Regions from separate parts of the Pontibacillus sp. ALD_SL1 genome, predicted to be linked through region 2. Evidence: a T-box and tRNA genes for the amino acid it is inferred to sense, from the RefSeq annotation. Region 2 holds a T-box; the other holds one or more tRNA genes.

Region 1 (7,330 bases), on a different replicon from region 2:
TTCTGTCAATGAAGTTTCATGTGAGATACGTTCATGGAGCGCTCTCATTTGCCTGGGAACATTAACCTTACGAACACAAGCCCATGCCCCTTTTCCGATTCGTTGTATAACGACTCCTGTTATAAATCGTGTGTTGTGGGTATGAACCTGCGAATCGGTCCCCACCATCAGCTTATATTCACCAGTCGGATCCTTCTTCATAAAAGCAACAATGTGGGTAACAACATCTTCAAACGACATACAGTCTCTCGTAAGGTTATAAAACTGAACAGACGCCATCTAATCCCCCCTTCTAATTGTATTTCAAATAGAATCTGAGGTTCCTAGAATTTATAGAGACAACCTTTTCACCAGTTCCTTCGCAAACCAGTTCAAACCTTTATGAGCCAGTTGCTCGTTTTCAAATGAAACGTTTGTTAGTGCTTGTTCTGCTATACGCTGCGCTGTTTTCTTATCAAGGGGAGTGTTTGCAAACTCCAACAGGGCCCCTGCAAGTTGATCCCTCAACATGTAAGTCTGATCCTCCATCCTATTCTGCCCCTTTTTTTACGTTCACAACCGAGAAAGCTCGGTTTTTTAAAGCCGAGATGAATCGGGAATTTTGCCTGTTATTCTTGTTGGTTTCTGCATAAAATAGGAACAGGAGGTGAAAATCATGTCTACTGTAACCTATACCGTCCAGTTAAAAAAGCTAACAAGACAAAAGCATAAAACGTTTTTAAAGGATCAAAAGGAATACTCCAAAGCCGTAAACTGGTCTGTTGGGGAACTTCAAAAGGGGACCAAGTTGTCCTCTAAAGACGTGCCTGGTCCGCTTAAAAGTGCGATTAAAAACGAAAGCATCCGACGGGCTAAAAAAGCCCTTTCAGACGTTAAGCAGGGGCTGGCTAAACGAGTCCCTCGTTTTAAGTCGTCTCTTCCAATCTCTATAAACAATCAGAACTGGAATACCGTCGAGAAAAAAGGCAGATGGTATGTCAGTTTCACGTCAGGCCTTGGTAAACTCCAACTTCCTGTGATCGAGAATGAAACCGTACGGACCTATTTCCCTTTTTTAACGAAAGGGTATAAAGGCATCCGAAAGACCTTGCAGCTATTCCGAAAGGGAAAGAAATGGTATGTAGCGATCCCGATTGAAATGGCCACTCCAATTGATGGAATGGGCAGAGATCAACAGACACCGATTGGTGTCGATGTAGGTCTTCGTCATTTGGCTGTTGTTTCCGAACCAACCAGTGGAAAACGTCAGTTTTTCAGCGGGAAAGAAGTTGGGTTTAAACGACGTCATTTTCGTTCCCTGCGCCGTTCGTTAAGTAAAAAGAAGGCACTGCGTGCCGTTAAACGCGTAGGTCAAAAAGAAAAGCGTTGGATGACGAACTTTAACCGTCAATTAGCCCGTGATATTGTGTTGTTTTCCCTTCAGTTTGAAAACCCTGTAATTAAACTTGAGAAATTAGATGACATACGAAAAACGTGCAAGTCGACCAAACGAAGCGATCGTACCATCCACTCCTGGGCATTTTATCAGCTTAAACAGTTTATTAGGGAGTGCGCCTCGAAATACGGCATAACCGTAACGGATATCGACCCGTACAAAACGAGTCAGACGTGTTCTGCATGTGGTCATGCTGAAAAGAAAAATCGATCGAGAGATCGATTTAAGTGTCGTTCTTGTGGGTACGCCTCGCACGCTGATTTAAACGCAAGTCATAATATCGCACGAGCCTAGCGGTGTAGCCAGTTTTCTGGTGATAGACTGGGTGCCCAGACGGTATAATCCGAGCTGGGAGGGCCGCGTGACACGGCCTGTGGTCTCTACGTTGAATTCGGGTTGGAAACAGAACAACTGTAAAGCAGAAAAACACTGCTTTATTCCGAAGGAGTAAGAGACTTCCTTAGATCCTTGCAGGATGCATGGGGTTTTAACCCCGTGAGGATGTCACGCGATTAAGAAGGAAAAGGCAATACAATGATCTAGAAAAAGATTTGTTCTCATAACTATTTCGTTCTTGGCGTACACTATATCGTTACCCAATACGGATCACAGGAGGAATAGACATGTCAAAAGGCCTTCGCCTTCTTATATACGGAACACTGCTTTTTTGTTCGACGTCGCTCGCTTCGTATCTTTTTTATTATACAGACCATGTACTAGCAAATGTTGCGACACTATCCTTACTGATAGCGGTGTCCGTCCATATTTTTAAAAGAGTCATCCCTGTATTCAAAAAGGAATAACCAAAAATGTACGGATAATCAAACCCTTGTTTTGGTGTTTTTCCTTGTTTTACACCGTTTTATTGTTTTGTTGTTTTCGGAACTTTAAACCCCTTGTCTCCCGTAGGTTTTGAAGTTGATTCCCGTACAAGTTTGGTGGTTTCCTTGTACAGTTCTGGTTAGAAACCCGTACAGAAATGGTGCAACACCCGTATCCTTTTGGTGCAACACCCGTACCATTTTGGTTAAAAAGCGTACAAATTTGGTTGCAGGCATGTAACCCGTACTTTTTTGGTTATCCTTTTCCCGTTTTGATTACGGATGGCCCCCTCTATGTTTTTCCGCTTTATACCCGTACATTTTTGGTTACAACGATTCAAAAACCCATACACTTTTGGTTATCAATACAAATATTGAAGCGTTTTGCATAGAAATCGAAACGGACTCCGTCACTTTTGGTTAGACAATCCACAAGAAACCCGTACATTTTTGGTTATGAAGATAAATACAGAAGCTTTTTTGCATAGAAATCGAAACGACTCCGTACACTTTTGGTTATAAACTCTAATACAGAAGTACTTCAGGCGGACATAGGAATAAACTCCGTACATTTATGGTTAAAGACATTACAAGAAACCCGTACACTTTTGGTTCTGTGTACGAAAATCTCTTCGTGTGCTAAACTTCCTTTAGAAGCATTAAGGAGGTTCATACATGTCAGGGAGTAATCTCATTGCACAAAAACAAGAGGAAAATGTGGTAACGAAACTTAACGCACTTGTAGAAGCTAATTATCATTTGACGACGACGGAACAGAAAATCGTATTGTTCCTTGTGAGTGAAATCCGAAAAGATGACCAGGACTTTAAAACGTATAAGCTTCCTATAAAACTGTTTTGCGAATTAATTGGTCAAACAGGTACGCCTAAATATTCAGAACTAAGGGCGATCACGAAAAACCTGATGTCCAAAATTCTTGAGATCAAAGACGGACAAAAGACAAAACAGATGGGATGGATTTCTTATGTAGAGTACGATCACAACGAGGGAACAATTCTTATGTCTTTTGATCCTCGCTTAAAACCTTATTTAATACAGTTGAAACGGGAATTCACCTCTTACAAGTTGAAAAACATCTTAGCTTTGAAAAGAGGTTCTTCTATACGGATCTACGAGCTTTTGAAAAAATGGGATCGGATCGGTGAGATGACCGTGAATCTCTCGGACTTCAGAAAACAATTGGGGCTACAAGATAAATACAAAGAATTTCACAACCTCAGGAAACGCGTCCTCAATCCTGCTAAAGAAGAATTGAAACAAAAAACGGACATCTCTTTTACATACGAAACGATAAAGAGCGGAAGAAAGGTTTCTGGAATTCGTTTTCAACTCGTTAGAACTTCGAACGCAAGAATCGAAACGTTACCTTCAGGCGACGAATGCGGGGAACCAAATGAGGACGAACTTCATCGTTCTATGAATTCCCTTTTATCCTCATCAGGAGACCAACTAACGGAGGCTACATTTAAAAAATTAGTGGCATGGTCGGAATACATTTGGGACGACAATCCCCGTCACAACCTTTATGTAACCTTTCATTCTTTGATCCAACAGCCGAACGTAACAACACCAATCGGCCTATTGATTCACAAGCTGAAAGAGTATTATGGATTAAAAGAGGCTGGTCACGCGGTTGACGCTGCTACCTCTGATCATGCGCCTGTTCCAGGTTGGTTTTTAGAACAGAAGAAAGACCCGCCGTCTGATGAACCCGCATCCCCGAAAACACAAGAGGAAATCGAAAGAGAAAAAAGAGAGTTGAAGAAAGAACTAGAAAATATGGTTGAATAAGAAAAAAGCGATAAAGGGATTCATCGCTTTTGTTCTGTACTGACTTTTTTACCGTTGATTTTTAAAACCATCGGCTTCGCGCACTTATAAGCCCCAACTCCAGCAACTCCAAGACCGATCACCTTTAAGCAGGCAATGACCCAATCAAATAAGAAGGAAACAGCGTGAAACTTGATAAACATCCACGTTTGTTGAAAGAACGCGAACATTTCATCAAGCGGCGTGGGGATCCCCATGTTGGATAACATAAGACTTAGCCCACCGAGAACCGATCCACCTAAGATAGCAGACCCAGCAACAGCACTTTTAGGATTCATAGACCCTAATTCAACCGCGCTTGTCGAAGAGGCGATTTCCTCGCCATACACACTCTCGAGTTCCCTTATTTGATGCGGAGCAAGAAAGGAAAGTCTCCCTTCAATTTCCTGGCGTTTCGAATCGGAGAGATCTTTGTACATAAGTAATTCCCCCTATAAGTGTTTGGGGTACTATACCATGATTTTGGCTTTTTTTGATGAAAAACCCCTTTATTTCATCGTCGTTAGCGAAGGAGACCCCTTCCGAATCTCTGATTTAGTGGGGGTAGTTGACAAGAACCCGTAATGCTTGTTCCACATAATCTTTTGATGTTGTATAGATACATGACCCCATTATCATAAGGGGTATACCGATTGCCGCTGTAATTTCATCTACTAAACGTTTGAGTTCATTTTGATTTTCGTTTGCACATATGAAAACCATGTTTTTCTTCCTCCCTATATGCATCTCCTAATATTATACAAAGAAGTTGTTGGAAAAACTAGATTTTTATACGATTCTGACAGAAAAAAGTAGATTTACTTATCATTAAAAGATAAATAAATCTACTTTTTCGCAATTATTTACAAGAACAACGACTTTATTTGAGAACGCTGTCATATAAGCGACGCTCACAGACGGGTTCGAACCGCCGACCTCTTCCTTACCATGGAAGTGCTCTACCGACTGAGCTATGGGAGCGTAATTGAAAATGGTTGCGGGGACAGGATTTGAACCTGCGACCTTCGGGTTATGAGCCCGACGAGCTACCAGACTGCTCTACCCCGCGATATGATAAAATGGTACCGATGGTGGGATTCGAACCCACACGTCCGAAGACACTCGATTTTGAGTCGAGCGCGTCTGCCATTCCGCCACATCGGCAAAGCTGGCGCCCACGACAGGAATCGAACCCATATTCTGAGAGCCGAAATCTCATGTGTTATCCTTTACACTACGTGGGCAAAACATATGGCGCGCCAGAAGGGATTCGAACCCCCGACCCACAGCTTAGAAGGCTGTTGCTCTATCCAGCTGAGCTACTGGCACAATAAAATGAATCAGTTTTGCATCAATGGTGGACCCAGCAGGACTCGAACCTGCGACCGATCGGTTATGAGCCGATTGCTCTAACCAGCTGAGCTATGGGTCCATTATTCGAATCATTTATAAGCGTTCATATTGTAGACGATTCCATTTGAGTAGACTAGAGGAAATGATTATATTTTTTCTATTTTTACAAAAATGCCTTCATATTCTTCATAGTGCAAACAAATGTCTTCGTTTTGAGTTTGAATTTCAATATCATTCACTTCCGCTCCATTACACATTTCCCATACCCCTAAGAACGACTCTATAAGAGGCATTACCCTTTTTTTCATACTTTCTTCTATTTCCTGTTTAACATGAATGTCCTTACACTGAATATTGGTTTTATCCCGATGCCAACGAACTTCTTCCTGGTAATCTTTCAATTCTCCACCTGTCAAGAAATCAGGCACGGTTGGCTCTTCTTCTATTAAAAAAACTTCATATTTTTCCCTGTTCTTTTTAATCAGGAACTCGTACCGATAAAAACCGTACAGCGAAAATGATATGGAATGAACTTCATGAGACAACATGAAACCAACCATCTTGGTAACCGCTTCCTTTAATCCAGGCTCAAGGTCTGAGGTAACGTTCCATTCGATCATATCAATTCCTCCTCTTCTTCTTCTTCTAATGTATTGTAGAACCAGAATGAAAAAAAGGGAATACCTCGGGTAAACATATGCGCCATATGCGTACAAAAAACCCTTTCCAGGGTTATGAATCCATGACTTTAAAATGCATTTGATAATAATTACGAATCGTTCGTTCACATATTGTAATGGTCTCACGCAAGAGAATTGCAGCTTTTTCTTTGTTTTTTGTAAACTGTTCTTCATCCACGTATGCCCAGTATTGATACACCACTCTTTGCATAGCATCTAACGTTTCGTCTAATTCATCCATATCCTTTTTGTCGAAATCCCATCTTTGTGCAAGGGACCTTGTTTTTTCTTTTTCGTCTTGAAAAAAGAACAAAAACTCATCCATATCCTTTTGGATGCCCGCAGAATCCTTCCCTTTACACCATTTCTCTATAAGGTTAATCCCGTAATCCATAAACAAGTATAATTCCAAATACTGGTGTCCAAGAACGACATGGTTTTTCCATTCATTCACAACCGTTCCACCTCCTCAAGCATTTTTTTGTATCGCCCTTGTCGTTCCATCCATCCTCCTTCTTGCTCTCCCGTTTGTCTTTTCCATTCCTCATAACTGTCTTCCAGATCGTTTGCGTATGCATGCAACAGATCACGCATTTCTTGAACGTTTTCCCTATTTTCCTTATGGAGCAACTCAATCGTTTGTTCTGCCTTTAGACCCGCTTCTCCCAATGACAGGATAATAGACATGCTTTTCTCGGTGTCATGCTCTAATTGCGTCATGGATGAATTGGTTTTTCCGATGGAATCATTCATGTTTTCAATAATAGATGCGATTTTGGCTACGTTTGTCTGAGTCTGATCCGCTAATTTTTTCACTTCATTTGCCACAACTGTAAACCCCTTCCCTTGTTCCCCAGCCCTTGCTGCCTCTATCGAAGCGTTTAAGGCAAGTAAATTAGTCCTTTCTGCTACACTCTGAATAACCTGTATAATGTCATGGATGTTTCCTGCTTGCTTGTTTAATACTTTCATATGATCGGATGTTTCGTTAGAAGACATCGCTACATTATTTGTTTGTTTCACAACTTGAGCGATGTATTCACTTAATCTTGTATCTTCATGCGTTTGGTTTTCCTCTTTTATTTTTGGGAGATCGGGGAAGCGAAACTTCACCCAATCTACAACAACATCGCCCTCTATTTTTCCTTTATGTTCATTTAAGAGCCTCTTAATCTCCTTTTCCTTGTTTTCATATTTACTCTTCGTCTCTG
Region 2 (7,330 bases):
TCTTTACGAAAGTTATCTAGTGAATCAGGAATTTGTTGAAGAGGAATATGCTTAGCAGAAGGAATGATACCTTGTGTAACTTCCTCATTTTCGCGTACATCTATTATAAGTGGTTGGTCATTTTGATTTAACATTTTTTCTAATTCCATCGCTGTAATTTCTTGCACTTCGTACACGGCTAGCTCCCCCTTTTAACTTATGCACTGCCTTATTTTATATCATTTTTTCTTGAAGTCAAGAGATACGTTTATGGGTATTTAACCCGATCGGAATACTCTGTTTTGTTGCCTTTTTAAAATAATTGTGTATAAAAAAAGAGGCTGCTTATAAAGCAGCCTCTTTTGCTATTAGTTTGCAACAATATTTACAAGCTTACCAGGGACGGCAATTACTTTGCGTACAGTTTTACCTTCGATCCATTCCTGGATTGTTTCATCTTCCATCGCAAGTTTTTCAAGTTCTTCTTTAGAAGCATCTTTTGGCGCACTTACTTTAGAACGAACTTTACCCATAACTTGAAGGACAATTTCAACTTCGTCATCAATTAGCTTCGCTTCGTCGTGAATCGGCCACGCTTCGTAACTAATTGTATCTTCACGGCCTAGTATGCTCCATAATTCTTCAGCTAGGTGCGGTGCCACTGGAGACAGTAGCTTCGCAAACCCTTCTGCATATTCTGCAGGAATTTCACTAGCTTTATATGCATCGTTAATGAAGACCATCATCTGTGAAATAGCTGTATTGAACCGAAGTGCTTCAAAGTTTTCAGTTACTTTCTTAACTGTCTCATGGTAACTACGTTCAAGATCTGTACTTTGACTACCTTTTTTAACTTTTTCAGAGAGACTCCCCTCTTCTGTAGCAAAAAGGCGGTATACCCGATCTAAGAAGCGACGAGCTCCATCTAAACCATTTGTAGACCAAGCTACCGATGCTTCTAAAGGCCCCATGAACATTTCGTAAAGTCGCAATGTGTCTGCACCGTGTGTCTCGACGATATCATCTGGGTTCACAACATTTCCTTTCGACTTACTCATTTTCTCGTTGTTTTCTCCTAGGATCATACCTTGGTTGAATAAACGTTGGAACGGTTCTTTAGTCGGCACCACGCCAATGTCGTAAAGGAATTTATGCCAGAAGCGAGCATATAGAAGGTGAAGTACAGCATGTTCCGCTCCCCCAATATACATATCAACCGGCAACCATTCTTTCAGTTTTTCTGGATCAGCTAATTGCTCGCTGTTGTCCGGATCAATGTACCGAAGGAAGTACCAGCAGCTACCTGCCCATTGTGGCATTGTATTCGTTTCACGACGACCTTTCATCCCTGTCTCTGGGTCTACGACGTTTACCCAATCTTCAATGTTAGCAAGCGGAGATTCGCCAGTGCCTGAAGGCTTAATGTTTTCTGTCTTCGGTAGTTCAAGAGGAAGATTTTCGACTTTTTCAGCCGTTACAGAACCATCTTCCCAATGAATAACCGGGATTGGTTCTCCCCAATAACGCTGACGGCTAAACAGCCAGTCGCGAAGACGGTAAGACGTTTTCTTCTCACCCTTACCTTCTTCTTCAAGCCACTCAATTGCTTTTTGAATGCCTTCTTTTTTATCAAGACCATTTAGGAAGTCAGAATTAATATGTTTACCATCTTCTGTATAAGCTTCTTTTTCAACGTCTCCACCTTCTAGCACTGCACGGATAGGAAGATCAAACGTTTTAGCAAATTCATAATCACGTTCATCGTGAGCAGGAACAGCCATGATTGCACCAGAACCGTAAGACATTAGAACATAGTCTGCTACCCATATCTGGATGCGTTCTCCATTTACTGGGTTAATCGCATATGCTCCTGAGAAAACGCCTGACTTTTCTTTCGCAAGGTCCGTGCGCTCTAAGTCACTTTTCTTCGTCACTTCATTTATATAAGCTTGAACCGCTTCTTTTTGTTCAGCAGATACAATTCGTTCAACAAATGGGTGTTCAGGAGCTAGGACAGCATACGTTGCACCGAACAAAGTATCTGGACGGGTCGTAAATACGGTGAACGTTTCATCGTGTCCATCTACTTCAAAGTGAACATCTGCCCCTTCAGATTTACCAATCCAGTTACGCTGCATATCTTTAATACTCTCAGGCCAGTCTAGGTCTTCAAGGTCTTCTAATAAACGATCTGCATAAGCCGTAATTTTAAGCATCCACTGTTTCATAGGTTTACGAACAACCGGGTGTCCACCACGCTCACTTACACCGTCTACAACTTCTTCATTCGCAAGAACTGTACCAAGTGCAGGACACCAGTTAACAGCCACTTCGTCTACGTAGGCTAAACCTTTCTCATACAGTTTCGTGAAGATCCACTGCGTCCATTTATAATAGTTTGGATCTGTAGTATTTACTTCACGATCCCAGTCATAAGAGAACCCAAGTGCTTGAATTTGACGACGGAAGTTATCGATATTTTGCTGCGTAAAGACAGCCGGATCGTTCCCTGTATCAAGTGCATATTGCTCAGCAGGTAGTCCAAATGCATCCCAGCCCATTGGGTGAAGAACTTCATAGCCTTGCATGCGTTTCATACGAGAAACGATGTCTGTTGCAGTCATTCCCTCAGGGTGTCCAACGTGAAGACCAGCTCCTGATGGATAAGGGAACATATCTAGTGCATAAAATTTTTCTTTATCACTACTGCTGTCAGCTTTAAAGACTTTGTCACCAACCCAGTAATCTTGCCATTTCTTTTCGATCGATTTGTGATCGTATGCCATTCCTTTGACCTCCTAGAACTTGTACTGAATAATGTGATCTGAGTATAAAAAATAAACCCCTCGCCCCAAACTCTGGGACGAGAGGTTTTGAATACCCGTGGTACCACCCAAATTAACGCCAATTGACGCTCACTCGAATCCTTAACGCGGAGAACGGCGAACCCTACTCTTACGTTCAGGTGCGCAACATCAAAGGTGAGTTCATAAAGGCCAAGGATAGCTTTCACCAGCCGCTACCTCTCTTCTTACTTGACATCTTTATTACTAGTCCTTATCACAGTTATTCAGACCGTTAGTATATGATAGTAAATTGTAAGCAATTCTTTTAACAATGTCAAGAAGACGAATCCCTAATTAAACAGCTATGTCGCGTTTCTTAAAGGAAGTGTACATAAGTGCATGAAAGATGACCAAATACATAAGAATGACCATTAACGAAAATAAAGGCGTTACATCGACAAACGGTTGACTAAGATGCATCGAAAACTCAACGTGTGAAAACAAAATATACTTAGCCCATTCATATTTTCTCAACATCATCATTACAGGTAACGTAGCGAAAGAGAAGAACATTGTAATCCCAATTGCCAATCCGCTTGAACGAAATAGTGCTCCTATTACAAATGCAATCGTCCCCATTACTACAACGTTTACCATCGCATAAAGATAACTTTGTAAGATCCAGAAAATTGCCGGCCACTCTGAAACGGACTCCCCATTCCAAGTCAAATGGGTGTAAGAATCATAAGGGAAGTATAAGAGTGATGCAACAAGTGAGGAAACAAGTAAAAGCAAAGCAATCGCAACAGAGAAGAGAAGTACCGTTACATATTTACTGTAAAGCAGCTTTGTACGCGTGGCCGGTCGAATAGCCAGTAATTTAATTGTACCTTTTTGAAATTCATGAGCCAAAATACCTGACGCCACAATAATGACAAATAAAACGATTAAAGAAAAGAAGTTAGCTGATGTATTCATAACATGCCAGAAACTCCCCACCTCAGCAGGCGCTAACCCTTCATCTAGACGATATTGGGCAAGTTCAATTTGCTCAACAGCATTCTTATACTCCTGAGAAGAAGAATCAGCTTCTGATTTTTGAGCTTCGTATGTGTTTATTTGTTGCTGTAGTCTTTGTTCAGTAGTATTTGGCCCAACTGATTCTTCTCGGTGGCTGTAATCCCATTTCAAAACTCCAAATATACCGAACACAGCAATTATAAGAATAATAGACATAATCCATGTACTCTTTCTTTGCATTAGTTTCATCCATTCATTACGAACTAAATTAACAAAACTACCCAACTTGCTCACCTCCTGTTACTTTCAAGAATTCGTCTTCTAATGTTGATTTCGTATTTTCAATTCCATAAACGAGAACCCCTTGTTCCACTAATACTTTATTATACTCTGGTACATGATCTTGAGTTATTGATAGGGAAATAGATTGCTCATTTGCTTCAATCCCTACTCCTTCAAATGCCTGCTCCAAAACATCTTTCGCTTGAATAGGTTGATTCACAGTAAACGTCCACTTCGTTTTCTGCGTTTCTTCGTTAACAGTACGAATATCAATCAATTTTCCCTTTTGAATAATTCCGACTCGATCACACATTAATTCGATTTCTGATAAAAGGTGACTAGAAACAAGAATACTCACCCCTTCTTCTTGAGCAATCTTACGTAAGTATGTACGAAACTCCCGAATTCCAGCAGGGTCTAATCCATTCGTTGGCTCATCCAAAATTAGAAACTTGGGTTTATGCAAGAGTGCTTGGGCTAAACCTAAGCGTTGCCTCATCCCAAGAGAATATGTTTTCACCTTGTCACCAATACGAGAAGTTAACCCAACTTGATTTATTACCTCTTGAATGCGTTCTTTCATAATTCCTTTGTGCATCCTAGAGAAATGGATCAGATTCTTATATCCAGACATGTAATCATACAATTCTGGGTTCTCAACGATTGCCCCCACTTGACTGATCGTTTTCTCATAGTTCTCAAGTAAAGAAGTTCCTCCAATGATTACATTTCCCGCAGTAGGTTTCATAAGACCTACCATCATTCGAATTGTTGTTGTTTTACCCGCTCCATTCGGTCCAAGGAAACCAAAGACCTCTCCTTCATACAAATCCAGATCCAGGTCATGGATGATCGTTTTGTTCTTAATGTCTTTTCTCAACCCTTTAAGTTGTACAACTGATTTGGCCATGTGTTATTACCCCCTTATAAATTTCCATCTGCCCCTATGCACACACTAAAATTCGTACCTCCATTGCCAATAATGCCAGAAGCTAAAATAGAATCGTTCGTACTTCATTTGTTATACGTTACTAACCAGATTTAGTTTCAAGGTTTTTAGGTTTTTTACATTTTTTTCTTGCTGAGAACACAAAGAAACCCTGCGCCTCTATGCGCAGGGTACTTCATTTATTGCTGCTTATATTCCCCTAGATCTTCGTGATCCAAAATCATGTCGTTTAAAACTTGTGTCACTTGCAAATGCAAACGGTGAAGCTCATCTTTCTGTTGATGGTTGGCGCTATGCATAAGCTTTTGAATTTCAGTTTCTGCTTCTTCTAAACCAAGTTGAGCCTGGCTATACTCATCATTTGGCTGATAACCGACTTGGTTAGCCTGTTCTAATTGTTCTCTGGCAGTTTCCATCTTTCTTTTTGCCACTTCTACCATGTTTTCTATGGATTCACGTGTCGCCATGATTATCACCTCATTCCTATAATGTGCATCAGACCTATTCCTATGCATTTCAATTCACTTTTGCTATTTGTATAGACATGCTACAATGCATCATAGGAAAATGCTTCGAAACACAACTTAAGAAGGAGATCTTACCTATGTTGTACCGTATCTTAGATTATGCACATCATTTGTTAGAACAATCAATCGCCCCAGGCGAAACAGCCCTTGATGGTACAGCCGGAAACGGCCATGACACTGTCTTTTTAAGTAAGCTCGTTGGAGACAAAGGAAATGTGCTTTCCTTTGACATTCAGGAACAAGCGATTGAATCCACGCATGACAGACTCGTGGAACATAACATTCATAATGTCAACCTTATTATGGATGACCATGCTCACTTCAAAAAGTATATAGATGAAGATGCCGTTTTAGGTGGGGCCATCTTTAACCTCGGATACCTCCCAGGCAGCGACAAAACGATTGTTACTGAAGCAGCTTCAACACTTGAAGCCGTTCACGGAATTCTAGAAAGGCTTAAGAAAAAGGGGCTTTTAATCCTTGTTGTATACCACGGTCATGAAGGTGGCCAAGAAGAAAAGGAAGCCCTACTCAAATCCCTTTCAAAGCTAGATCAAAAACAATACAACGTCCTTCGTTACGGATTTTTGAATCAAGTGAATACTCCGCCATTTATTCTGGCAATCGAAAAGAAGTAACACATTAACGCATAAAAGCGTGCCAGACACCCTTTAGTTTGATAAAGGGTGTCTGGCACGCTTTAGTATAGGAAAGCAAAATAAAACCCGTCCTCTATGCTAGGGCGGGTTTTATCTTGTGATACAGTTTTGAGTTCATGTAGAAGAATTTCGCTTTTGTGCCGCTTACGCTTAATAGTTCTTTCACTAACGGACGAGCCCCTTGAAGCTTTTGAACTTTCGAATCAGCTAAGTAAAGACCAACAAGTCCTTTTTGTACCATATGATGAAAAGAAGCATGAGGTAGCGGGTTAACATGTAGCTTTGTTTGATCAATAAAGTACAGGAAGCGCTCCTTCATATGATCTTCATGATCATAATATGTACAGAAATTTAAGTCTCCTTCTTCGAGGTCTTCCTGCTGATCAATATAGTAGTCCAATAATATATGGAGCCCCTGCATATATGGGAAATATCCGTTATAGACTTGCGACGCCACTTCCTTAGTCAAATGTTCTCCGTGAGCGTAAGAGACAAGGCAAAAGACCCCAAGCGTTGAACCAGAACAAGCAGAAAACTCATACCAGCTAAGGTCTTTCCAACGCTTCTGATGGTTATCAAACCAACTCTTCAAACGACCCACACGTTCATCCATTTTTACATGCTTATGAACTTGCAAATCACAATATAGGTCCGCTAATTCATATAGATAATCCTTTATCTGTGGATAATTAGAAAGTTGTCCAAGTAAATTCTGACATGTTTTCACAAGCTCTTCTAGGTACCCTCCATCATCCTTCTCTTCACGTTCTGCGTAATAATCCCTGATAGGATTTCCTGGTGTTAATGCATCCCTCATAGAAGTATGTAATGCTCGAAAATCCCGGGGGTCTAAAGATGTACTCCGATCACACAAGTTGTCTAAGTAATCCGAAATCGTTTGATAAGCAACTACAAATTGGATGGCTTTATCCCGATTATCCCCTGCCAAAATCGCATAAATCGATCCCCCTTCACAATGAAAGGTTTTGTTTTCTATTGAATCGAGAGCTTGTCTACGAAGCTCTTGGTTGGGAATTTGTTCTGCTCGCCCCTTCCAATAGCCTAATTCCTTGTGAACCTGAGGGAAAATCTTCCGGTAAATCGTAGCCATTAAGGGAATGGCCCGTT

Evidence for each region. The T-box of region 2 lies ahead of leuS (leucine--tRNA ligase). A T-box ahead of a tRNA ligase gene usually reads a tRNA of that ligase, here a tRNA-Leu.
Region 1: it encodes a tRNA-Leu, which carries the amino acid that the T-box ahead of leuS (leucine--tRNA ligase) is inferred to sense. The anticodon was not compared.

What each region holds. Positions count from the first base shown of each region.
Region 1 is NZ_CP062975.1:449,900-457,229, reverse strand. It holds gene IMZ31_RS21465 (ribonuclease H-like YkuK family protein) at 1-279, opposite strand, end outside; gene IMZ31_RS21460 (hypothetical protein) at 331-528, opposite strand; gene IMZ31_RS21455 (RNA-guided endonuclease InsQ/TnpB family protein) at 656-1,729, shown strand; gene IMZ31_RS21450 (hypothetical protein) at 2,059-2,238, shown strand; gene IMZ31_RS21445 (replication initiation protein) at 2,932-4,068, shown strand; gene IMZ31_RS21440 (hypothetical protein) at 4,089-4,526, opposite strand; gene IMZ31_RS21435 (hypothetical protein) at 4,642-4,809, opposite strand; tRNA gene IMZ31_RS21430 (tRNA-Thr) at 4,995-5,067, opposite strand; tRNA gene IMZ31_RS21425 (tRNA-Met) at 5,079-5,155, opposite strand; tRNA gene IMZ31_RS21420 (tRNA-Leu) at 5,167-5,250, opposite strand; tRNA gene IMZ31_RS21415 (tRNA-Arg) at 5,256-5,330, opposite strand; tRNA gene IMZ31_RS21410 (tRNA-Arg) at 5,339-5,415, opposite strand; tRNA gene IMZ31_RS21405 (tRNA-Ile) at 5,442-5,518, opposite strand; gene IMZ31_RS21400 (hypothetical protein) at 5,586-6,059, opposite strand; gene IMZ31_RS21395 (hypothetical protein) at 6,172-6,573, opposite strand; gene IMZ31_RS24685 (methyl-accepting chemotaxis protein) at 6,570-7,330, opposite strand, start outside.
Region 2 is NZ_CP062974.1:2,891,806-2,899,135, forward strand. It holds gene IMZ31_RS14660 (rhodanese-like domain-containing protein) at 1-176, opposite strand, end outside; gene leuS (leucine--tRNA ligase) at 348-2,765, opposite strand; T-box leader at 2,836-3,052, opposite strand; gene IMZ31_RS14670 (ABC transporter permease) at 3,120-4,070, opposite strand; gene IMZ31_RS14675 (ABC transporter ATP-binding protein) at 4,063-4,977, opposite strand; gene IMZ31_RS14680 (DUF2524 family protein) at 5,196-5,483, opposite strand; gene IMZ31_RS14685 (tRNA 5-(aminomethyl)-2-thiouridylate-methyltransferase MnmM) at 5,621-6,181, shown strand; gene IMZ31_RS14690 (tetraprenyl-beta-curcumene synthase family protein) at 6,276-7,313, opposite strand.